2 regions of the Paraburkholderia sp. JHI2823 genome follow, and region 1 is predicted to be linked to the other one. Evidence: predicted binding sites of a transcription regulator. Region 1 holds the regulator's gene; the other holds the start of a gene.
The links. Region 1 encodes FNR, which switches genes on or off when oxygen is low (the NO sensors DNR and NnrR bind a similar motif). Its sites were predicted from a motif close to TTGATNNNNATCAA; they were not measured.
Positions count from the first base shown of each region.

Region 1 (5,379 bases):
GCCGCGAGCGATCGTTCCGTTGCTGCTCGAGCCGCTGCTCGCGTCGTTCTGCCGGGCCTATCCCGAAGTCGAGGTGGAAATCGCCGCGAGCAAGGAGGTGGTCGATCTCGCGGCGGAAGGGTTCGACGCGGGCATCCGGCTCGGGCACCTCGTTGCCGCCGACATGGTCGCCGTGCCGTTGACGCCGCCGTTTCGGCTCGTCGTCGTTGGCAGTCCTGCTTATTTCGCCGGACACAAACGCCCCCGGCGCACCGACGATCTGCGCCAGCACGCATGTTTGCGCTGGCGGCGGTCCACGGGCGCGATTGCAACATGGTCATTCAACGACGACGGCCAGGCGGCCGAGATCGCCGTATGGGGGCCGCTCATCGCCAGCGACTTTCCGACCATGCTCGGCGCGGCGATGGAAGGCATAGGCCTTGCCCAGCTACCCGAGCCGATGGTCTCCAACGCCGTGAAAGCGGGAAAGCTCGTGCGCGTGCTGGACGGCTACGCGCCCACGCTGCCAGGGGTGTTTCTCTGCTATCCGGACCGCCGGCAGATCATGCCGAAGCTGCGCGCGTTCATCGATCATGTGAAGGACCACAAGGCGGGCGGCGGCAAGGCACGCTGATGGCCGCACGCCAACGTCGACCGCATGTGCCCGATCGCGGCATCGATGCGGCGCAGCCATTCAGCTTGCCGGAAGACTCTCCCAAGCGCCCGTTCGAGCCGAGCGGAACACGGCATCGATGACTCGCATGTTTGCGCGCGCATCTTCCAGCGGGATCGCCTGTGGGTTGCCGTTCAATATCGCCTCGGCAAAAGCCGTTGCGGCCACACCGTACTGATCGCAGACGGGAAGCTCCAGCCAGCGATCCGCATTTCCTTGCTGACTCACCAGGAGACGCGTGGGCCGGTCGTTCGGCGCGTTGAATGGAATTTCGACCTCGATACGCCCCGTGGTGCCATGAAACTGCATCCGCTGATAGGGATAAACCTGGGTCGAGTAAAAGAAGCTTGCCTGCACGCCATCGAAATCCAGCAGCACGGAGCCGAGCCGGTCCACCTCGAACGACGGATCGCGCTCCATCAGCGCGACCACCCGCTTCGGTTCGCGGCCAAGTATGAAGCGCGAGGTCGTGATCGGATAGCAGCCGATATCCAGGAGGCCGCCGCCGCCCAGTTCGTTCTGGTTGCGAATGTCGCGCGCGTTGGTGTTGTAGTAAGTGAAGCCCCCGGTCACGGCCCGCAACTCGCCTATGGCGCCTTCCTCGATCAAAGCCCGCACCTTCAGCCACTGCGGATGCGTGCGAACCATAAAGGCTTCCTGGACGTACCGGCCGCTCTTGTCGCGCGCGGCGATGAGACGCTCGGCCTGTTGCGCGTCCAGCCCAACCGGTTTTTCACACAACACGTGCTTGCCCGCTTCGACGGCCTTGATCGTCCATTCCATATGGAGATGATTGGGCAACGGTATATAGACCGCGTCGATTTCCGGGTCTGCCAGCAGCGCTTCGTAGCTGCCGTACGCGTGCGCGAGACCATACTTCGCAGCGGCTTCCCGGGCCTTTTCCTCTGAACGCGAAGCAATCGCTTTTACGCGGCACTTCGGTGCGCTGTGCATGGGCACGACGACCTTGTCGTTGATTTTCGAAGTGCCCAGGATACCCCAGACGATTTCATCCTTTGCCATGACGTTCCCTATCGATTCGATGACGTGAATTCCGGAATGGACTGAAAAACGAGCGCACGACAAGCAATGGCCAACGCTCGACCGGTGGAGTCTACACCCGGGGGAAAACCATGATCGCCTCGTCATCGGGCGGACCGCGTAACAACTGACTACAACTGATGGGTAGTTGAAAGCACAACGTCATCAGAGATTCGCCTTCGCCCGACACAGTGCTCAGGTTGTGCGCAGCTCCCTCGCAATTCCCCGCAACGTTCCCTACAACGCAATTCAAAAACGAGGTAAAACATGGAGAATACGACCCGGTGGTCACGGATAGGCGCAGTCGTTGGAGCGAGTGCTCTCGCGCTCGCGGGCGTACAGTCGACGGCGTACGCAGGCGACATGAAGGACGTGAAGCACGTCCTGCTGATCAGCTTCGACGGCCTGCACGAGCAGGATGTCGCCCGCTGCATCGGCAGCAACAGCTGCCCCAACCTCGCATTGCTCGCCAAATCGGGCGTCACCTACACGAACGCGCACACGCCCCATCTGTCCGATTCGTTCCCCGGTCTCGCGGCGCTCGTGACGGGCGGCTCGCCCAGGAGCGCGGGTCTCTTCTATGACGTCTCATATGACCGGACGCTCTACGCTCCGCTCGATTCGAAGTGTGCCGGCCCGCAAGGCTGGAACGTCGTGTTCGACGAAACGACCGGCATCGACGCGCAGAACGGCGGCGCGCTGGTCCACCTCGACGGCGGCGGCGCATTCAATCCGCAAGCCATTCCGTATGCGAAGATCAACGGCGTCTGCACGCCCGTGTACCCGCACAATTACATCAAGACCAACACGGTCTTCGAAGTGATCAAGCAGAATCTGCACGGCTCGCACACGGCGTGGGCCGACAAGCACGCGTGGGGCTATGACTGGGTCAACGGGCCGTCCGGCAAGGGCGTGGACGATCTCGCGCGCACCGAGATCAACTCGATCGATCCGAAGACCAACTCGGACTATACGGACGTCTACACGCATACCGAGGTCTTCGACAACCTCCACGTGCAGGCGCTGATCAACCAGATCGACGGCCTCGATTCGACGGGCAAGACGAGCGCGCCCGTGCCCACGTTGTTCGGCACGAACTTCCAGACGCTCAGCGTCGCGCAGAAGGCGACGGTCGCGAAGCAAGGCGGGTACCTCGACGCCGACTTCACGCCAGGCCCGCAGGTCGCTGCGGCGATCACGTACCTCGACAACTCGCTCGGGCGCGTGGTCACGGAGTTGAAGCAGCGCAATCTTTATGCCTCGACGCTCATCATCGTGACGGCCAAGCACGGCCAGTCGCCGACCGATCATACGAAGCTGGTGAAGAACGGCGATACGCTGACGGCGCTGCTGGAGGCTAACAATTATCTGGATCCGAACGGCAACTTCGGTCAGAACAATACGAAGACGGGCAGCCTGAACGACGGCACGGGCCTTTCTGGCACCGGCATGGTGCAGACCGACGACGTCGGCCTGATCTGGCTGCGCGACCAGAGCCAGAAAGATGCGGTCGTGAAGACGCTGAAGGCCAACCTGGGCTGCAACGCGCCGGGCATCTGCGCGGACGGCCCGCAAGCGTACATCCTCACCGGCGACCGTCTCGCGGACTGGTTCGGCAATCCTTCGAACGGCCGCACGCCCGATATCGTCGTGCAGCCGAACCCGGGTGTGATCTATACGTCGAGCAAGAAGAAGGATGAAGAGCACGGCGGCAACGCGCCCGACGACAGCCATCTGGGTCTCGTCGTGTCGTTCCCGGGCCTCAAGCACGCCGGCCGCACCGACGACCACTACGTGTTCACGACCCAGGTCGCGCCGACGATCCTGAGCGCGCTCGACCTCGATCCGCGTCTGCTGCACGCGGTGCAGGTCGAAGGCACGCATCGTCTGCCGGGTCTTGGCCTCGACGACGACAAGTAAATCGTTAGCAATCGGCAGCGGCAGTCATCGGGCGTTCGATGGCTGTCGCGCCGCCGGTCCCGCTCAGACCGTCTGCAGCCCTTCGATATCGCAGATGCGAATCAGCTTGCCCTGCGCATCGATCAACCCGCGCTTCTGGAAGCGCGACAGAATCCGGCTGACCGTTTCGAGCGTGATGCCGAGATAGCTGCCCATGTCTTCGCGCGACATGCGCAGGCGGAACTCCGCCTGCGAATAGCCGCGCTGCCAGTTGCGCGACGAGACGTCGAGCAGGAACGCGGCCACGCGCTCTTCGGCGCTGAGCGAGCCCAACACCATCATCTGCGAAGCTTCCTGATTGAACTGGTCGCCCATGAGCCGATGCAGCCGGTCCTGCATCGTGCCGCTTTCGCGGCAAAGCGTCTTGAGCGCGGCGTAGGGCAGCGTGCAGATCGAACTGTCTTCGAGCGCGACCGCGCTGAACGCATGGACGTCGTTGGCAATGCCGTCGAGCCCCAGCGCATCGCCCGCGAGACGCAGTCCCGTGATCTGCTCGCGGCCGTCACGGTTGACGATGAACGTCTTGAGCGAGCCGGAGCGCACGGCGTAGAGATTGTCGAAGCGGTCGCCCGAGCGGTAGAGCGCTTCCCCGCGGCGCACCTTGCGCGCGCCGCAGATCAGGGCCTCGAGCTTGGGAAGCTCTTCCGCCGGCAAGCCTTGCGGCATGCAAAGATGGCGCATTGAGCACCCCGAGCAGCGCGCACTGGGCTGCGTAGCCCCGAGAGGAGCACGACTGCTTTGGCGCACGACGATAGCGGATCCTGCGACGGGTGACAGCATCGGACGACTCCTTCGTTAGCTTATTTTGAAGATTTCGACGCATTGTCACACCATGCGCGTGCGTCAATGTGGTGGCAAAATGCCGCGCACCTGAACCGCGAGCGCTTGCGCCTTGTCACGTAACGGTTTCGCCGGCTATCTCGCCCGCTTGCGCAAACGCAAGCGACGCAAAAACAACACCGCCGATGCACGACCCGCGCGCGCGCTGAAGGTCACTCGGCGCATTGTTCGGCACGGTCCGGTCCGACTGCGGATTTTCCCGAACGAGTTGACTTCGCCGGTATCGCCGGCGCTGCTCCATCCGCAATTTCTTCCGCTGTTGCCGGCCGTCCACATCCGTTGACCGGTCATTTCGACTGTCATGTTAAGCGACGAAAGGCGTGAACGTTGCATTTGGCACCCCCTCGCATTCTGCAGACCATCCGTCAGCTGGTGGACTTCGCATCGATCGCGCCGCACGCACTCATATTCGGCTGGCAGGAAGCAAATCAGGTACTAGAATGCATGGATGCAGGTGAAGCGAAGGCGGTCTGTTCGATCGAAACATTCAGCGGTCGATGTTTCGAGTTCGTCATTGGAGGGTTCCTCATGACGTGCCTGAACGAAAAGATTGTCGGTGCAGCCTTTCTTATGCTGAGCGGTTACGCTTACGCTCAGAGCACCTTCATGAGCGCTCCCGAAACCATGACGCTCGCCAATATCGCGCCGATGCCCATGGAGGTCGTTCCTTCACTGCCAGAACCTCAGGTGTATCTGCACCGTTACGAACTGGAATATCAACAGAATCAGGAAAAGCCGTTTTACGCGCAATTGGAGAATTTTTATAGCGCGCCAATCGCACACGACAAATACCATTACGAGTTCACGAAGTCCGCACACGGCAGCGGGTATGGTGAGCCGCAGGCCGCGCTGCCGTCTTCCGGCTATCTGCACATCGGCCCTTCCAC
Region 1 covers NZ_JAYMRY010000007.1:103,587-108,965, forward strand. The annotation lists gene VSR34_RS10735 (LysR family transcriptional regulator) at 1-613, shown strand, start outside; gene VSR34_RS10740 (Gfo/Idh/MocA family oxidoreductase) at 674-1,675, opposite strand; gene VSR34_RS10745 (alkaline phosphatase family protein) at 1,961-3,613, shown strand; gene fnr (fumarate/nitrate reduction transcriptional regulator Fnr) at 3,677-4,432, opposite strand; gene VSR34_RS10755 (hypothetical protein) at 4,820-5,379, shown strand, end outside.

Region 2 (5,379 bases), on a different contig from region 1:
GCTCGACAGCAGCTGGGATAGCCTGCTGCTCGCCTGGATCGTACCGCTCGTGTTCTTCGTCATCGTGTGGCAATTCCTGATGCGGCGCGGCGGCGGCATGCGCGACTTCATGAGCGTCGGCAGAAGCCGCGCGCAGGTCTACCTTCAGCAGGCGACAGGCACGACGTTCAGCGACATCGCGGGTATCGACGAAGCCAAGAAGGAACTTCAGCAAATCGTCTCGTTCCTTTGTCATCCTGAGCGATACCGGCGGCTCGGGGGGAAGATTCCCAAAGGCATCCTTATCGTCGGCGCGCCGGGAACGGGCAAGACCTTGCTCGCGAAGGCCCTGGCGGGCGAGGCCGCCGTGCCGTTCTTTTCGATCAGCGGCTCGTCTTTTGTCGAAATGTTCGTGGGCGTGGGCGCGGCGCGCGTGCGCGACCTGTTCGAGCAGGCGCAAAAGCAGGCGCCGTGCATCGTGTTCATCGACGAGCTCGACGCGCTCGGCAAGGTGCGCGGCGCGAATCCGGTCTCGGGCAACGACGAGCGCGAGCAGACGCTCAATCAGCTGCTCGTCGAGATGGACGGCTTCCAGCCGAACGCCGGTGTGATCCTGCTCGCCGCGACCAACCGGCCCGAGACGCTCGATCCTGCGTTGCTGCGCCCGGGTCGCTTCGACCGCCATATCGCGATCGATCGCCCCGACCTGAACGGGCGCCGGCAGATCCTTGCGGTGCACGCGCGCGGGGTGCCGCTCGCGCCCGACGTCGACCTCGAAGAGCTGGCCGCGCGCACGCCCGGCTGCGTGGGCGCCGATCTCGCGAACATCGTGAACGAAGCGGCGCTTCATGCCGCCGAAGCCGACCACGCGAACGTGAGCATGGCCGACTTCGACGAAGCGATCGACCGCGCGCTCGCGGGCTCGGAGCGCAAGAGCCGCGTGATGAATGCGCAGGAGAAGGTGACGATTGCATACCACGAGGCGGGCCATGCACTCGTTGCCCAGAGCCGCGCTCACTGTGACCCCGTGAAAAAAGTCTCGATGATTCCGCGCGGCGTGGCGGCGCTGGGCTACACGCAGCAGGTGCCCACCGAGGACCGTTACGTGCTCCGGCGCAGCGAGCTGCTCGACCGGCTCGATGTGCTGATCGGCGGCAGGGCTTCGGAGGAACTGGTGTTCGGCGACGTCTCCACCGGCGCGGAAAACGACCTCGAAAGGGCCACGACGATGGCATGGCACATGGTGGCCCGCTACGGCATGAGCGAGCGCCTCGGCCTTGCGAACTGCGCCGACGATGGCGCCATGCCGAAAGCGCTAACGGGAGTCGATGGCGCGCGTCCGGCTGCGCGCACGGCGCAGCTCATCGACGACGAAGTGCGCCGGCTGCTCAGCGACGCCCATGAACGCGTGATGCGCACGCTCGCCGACCAGCGCGACGCGCTCGACCGGATCGCGAAGCGCCTGCTGGAGCGCGAAGTCATCGAGCACGATGAACTGCTCACGCTGATTGCAGGTGCTGAGCCTGCCGCCGTGGGCGCGGCGGCTCAGCCCGATGCGGCGCAGCCCGCGGCGGCACCGCAAGCGCCACTCGCGGCCGGCGGCGCATCGACGGTGACGGCTTTCGCGGCGCACGTCTCCCAGCGGCCGGGCCCGCCTCAGTGATTGCTCTCCAGATAGTCGTGCGCGGCGGTACGCACGCGCTCCGAGGCGCGCAATGCTTCGAGCGCGCGCTTTTCGATGCGGCGCACCTGCTCGCGGGAGACGCCCATGTGCTTCGAGATTTCCTCGTACGTTTGCGGTTCGCCATCGCCGATGCCGAAGCGGCGACGCACGATGTTCGCCTCCAGGGGAGACATTGCGTCGACCAGGCCCTTCACGAACTCGCACATGCGCACGCGAGCCAGGGTTTCCACCGGCGCAGGGGCCTCGTCCGGAATCAGTGCGATCAGTTCCGTTTCCCCATCGGGCAGCACGATGTCGAGCGAAGCGGGCTCGACGGGCAGCGCCAGCAGGCTGCGCACCTTGTCCTCGGCCATGCCGCTGGCCGTTGCCAGTTCCCCGGGGCCGGCATCGCGACCCGTGCGCTGGCGGATACGCTCGCGTGCGCGCCAGACGCGCGAGAACTGGTCGCTCACGTGCACGGGTAGCCGGATCGTGCGCGAGCGCTCGGCCACGGCGCGCGCAACGGCCTGGCGGATCCACCACGTCGCATAGGTGGAAAACTTGAAACCGCGCCGATATTCGAACTTCTCGATTGCGCGCATCAAGCCGAGGCTGCCCTCCTGAACGAGATCGGCGAGGTCGATGCCGCGATTCTCATAGCGCCGCGCGACGGAGTAGACGAGCCGCATATTGGCCTCGAACATCCGGCGCGTCGCCGCGCGCAGCCGGCGCCGTGCCGCTGTCATTGCGGCACGGCGCTCGCCCGCTTGCGCCTCGTGGCCAGTCGCGGCCAACGCGTCGCAGGCGGCCTCGATGTCGCCGCCCGGCCAGTCATGAGCTTCGTACTGCTCGACATCGCCTCGCGCGCGGCGCGCGAGAACTTCGAGCGCCGGAGGACAGGCCTCGATGCAACACAGGAGGTCTTGACGGCTTGCCTCGATCTCGCGCGCCAACTCGGTTTCCTGCTCGCGCGACAACAGCGGCACCGCCATCATTCGCGCGCGATAAAGATCGAGCGTGTCGCCCGATACGCGAATATCGTGCGGGCCCGCGTCGAATTCGCGCATGGGCTCGTCGCGCTCCATGCGGTTGTGTGATCGTGGCTGACGGGGTTTGGTCTTCATGGCGCTGGCGGTCCTTCCGCGTGGCTGATCGCGGGCGCTGGAGGCGCCGCGCATTCCGGCGGGCTTCACTACACGAATTCCCATTCGCCATGGACCGCCTGACGACAACGATCTTGGGGCGAATGCCTGCGATTCAACAAACGCCGGCCGTTTTTTTATGGGAGCACGGCGCTCAGATCGACGCGGGTGAACATCGTTGCCTTCGCCGGCTCGCGCTCGCTCGCGAACGCGATTGACTCAGATCAACCGGAATTCGGGGCGCGCGAAGCAGCGCCAATCGCGCCTTCGATCCGCATTCAATTGACTGAGATCAGTCCAAAACCAGGCCGGTTGTGTAGGTTGGATGCGTCGTCATGAGACGACGCGCGCGCGGAGACCGTCAAATGACAAAGCCCGATTTTCGAAAGATTTTGCTGGCAGTGGACGGTGGTGCCTGCGCACAGCGCGCCACGCAGGAAGCCGTGGCGCTCGCGGCGCTTGCGCACGCTTATGTGCATGCCGTGTACGTCGTGCACAGGTGGGGTATCGCGCCGTACTCCGGCTACTTCGATCCCGATGCGCTTGGCAGGGTGCTCAACGAGGACGGTCGCCTCGCGCTCGAAGCGGTGCGGCGGGCGATGGCCGATCAGAAAGTGTCCGGATCGGTCGAGATCTGCGAGACGCTCGGGAAATCCGACTCGATCGCGCAATGCCTGCAGCGCTGCGCCAAAACGCAGGAAGCGGATCTCGTCGTGATGGGCACCCACGGCAGGCATGGCGTGAGCAGGGCGGTGCTGGGCAGCGTTGCCGAGGGGCTGCTCCGAATATCGTCCTGTCCGGTGCTGGTCGTGCGTGGCTAGCGCAGTCGCTTGCCTCTGCGACCTCTGCGACCACTGCGACAAGCGAAGCCGTCGCGTATCAGCCGTCCCCGGCGCTCGCACGATCGGCGCCGACAATTTCGTGCTCGGGGGCATCGTCCCCCAGGGTGGCGATCGCCCGCGTATAGCGGCCGATCGCGGGCAGTGCGGTGAGCCCATGGGCGAAGATGCTCAGCAAGACCGTCGCCATCACGGCCAGCTTGATGGTCGGCTCGCCGGGCAGGTCCGCTTCGCCCTCGAGGTACACGAGGCCGAGGACGATGGACGCGAGCCCCCTCGGGCCGAACCAGCCCATGAACAGCACCGTTGATGAGCTGAGATGCGTGCCCCTCAACGCAAGCGCCACGGGAATCATGCGGATCAGCGTGAGACTGAGCACGCCGTACGCCACGATGGCGAAATCGAACTCCCTCCAGACACGCGTAACGAGCAGCCCGAACAGGAAGAAAACAAAGTAGTTGAACAGCTGCCCCCAATCCTCGGTGAACTCGACGCTGTGCTTGCCGACCTCGCCGAAGCCTGCCTGGGTCGCCAGGCCGGCGACGAAAGCCGCGATGAACATGCTCGCGCCGGTGGCCTCCGAAAGCAGCACGCAGCCAAAGGGAAGGGCGACGACCCCGAGCTGCGTGAGCGGCACCGCCATCCATTCCTTGCGCCGCGCGAGGCCCAGCAGCCAGCCGCCGATCAGACCGATGCCCAGTCCCACCAGCGCGCCGTAGCCGAGCTGCTCGACCAGGAAGCGGGTCAGGATCGACCCTCCCCCGCCTGTCTCGCGCGCTTGCGCCAGCGCGATGAAGAACATCAGAAAAGGAACCGAGAGCCCGTCGTTCAGACCTGCCTCCACGTTCAGCGCCTGACGAATGCGCCGCGGCACGCGCGGGCTGCTGACGATGACCTGACCGAGCCCGGCGTCGGTCGGCGCCAGAATCGCGGCGAGAATGCCCGCTTCCCACCAGGTCAGTGAGCGCAAAACGACCATCGCAGCGAGGATGCCAAGCGCAATGGTGAAGAGCATGCCGCCGCTCAGCAGGCGAACGGGCAGATTCGCTTCGCCCTTGAGCATCTGCGGCCGCACGCGCGATGCGTCCGTGAACAGCGTCATCACGAGGCCCAGTTCCGCAATCAGAAGCAGACCCTTGCGGTCCAGTGCAAGCTCGCTTAGCGCCTCCTGCGAAAACGACATGAGCGCGCCAAGCGCCGTGAACAGGATAGGCGCCGTGATGACGGTCCGCTCGAGACGCCGGGACACGAGGCTGTAGACGAAGACGAGCGCGACGAATGCGGCGATGAGCATCATTTGTGCGACTCCCATGGTGAAGGCGGGAGGGTTTGGCGCTGACGGAGCGTCGCCCTGGCGGATATGAGACGCCAACCCGCGCGCGGTCAGTTGATGGAGGTCAATGCAAGCCGTCACGCGATAGCCGGGCGATCGGCTATGCGGCTATGCGCTGTCGGCGAGTGCATGGAAAAGCTCGTCTTCCTGCTCGCAGTGCAGGCGAACGATCGCGTGAAGACCGTAGAGCAGACGCTGGATTTCCTGCAGCCACTCGGTGTCGGGATCGCCGGCGGGCATGTCGGCGGCCATGTGGCTCAGCGTCCGGGTGACGCGGATGATTTCGCGATGCATGGTGCTCATCGAGGCGAGCGGATCATCGCCGCCCAGCAGCGGTGCGAGTTGCGGGTACACCTGCGCATCGTCGTTGCGCTCGTGCGGGATGAGCTGCTGTGTGAGCAGATCGCCGAGATCGCCAAGCCT
Region 2 covers NZ_JAYMRY010000042.1:25,659-31,037, reverse strand. The annotation lists gene ftsH (ATP-dependent zinc metalloprotease FtsH) at 1-1,642, shown strand, start outside; gene VSR34_RS31025 (RNA polymerase sigma factor RpoD/SigA) at 1,636-2,766, opposite strand; gene VSR34_RS31020 (universal stress protein) at 3,150-3,605, shown strand; gene VSR34_RS31015 (cation:proton antiporter) at 3,664-4,920, opposite strand; gene VSR34_RS31010 (heavy metal translocating P-type ATPase) at 5,065-5,379, opposite strand, start outside.
Region 2: VSR34_RS31020 (universal stress protein) is a predicted target of FNR. The motif match lies at 2,999-3,012, and genes of this name have one in related genera.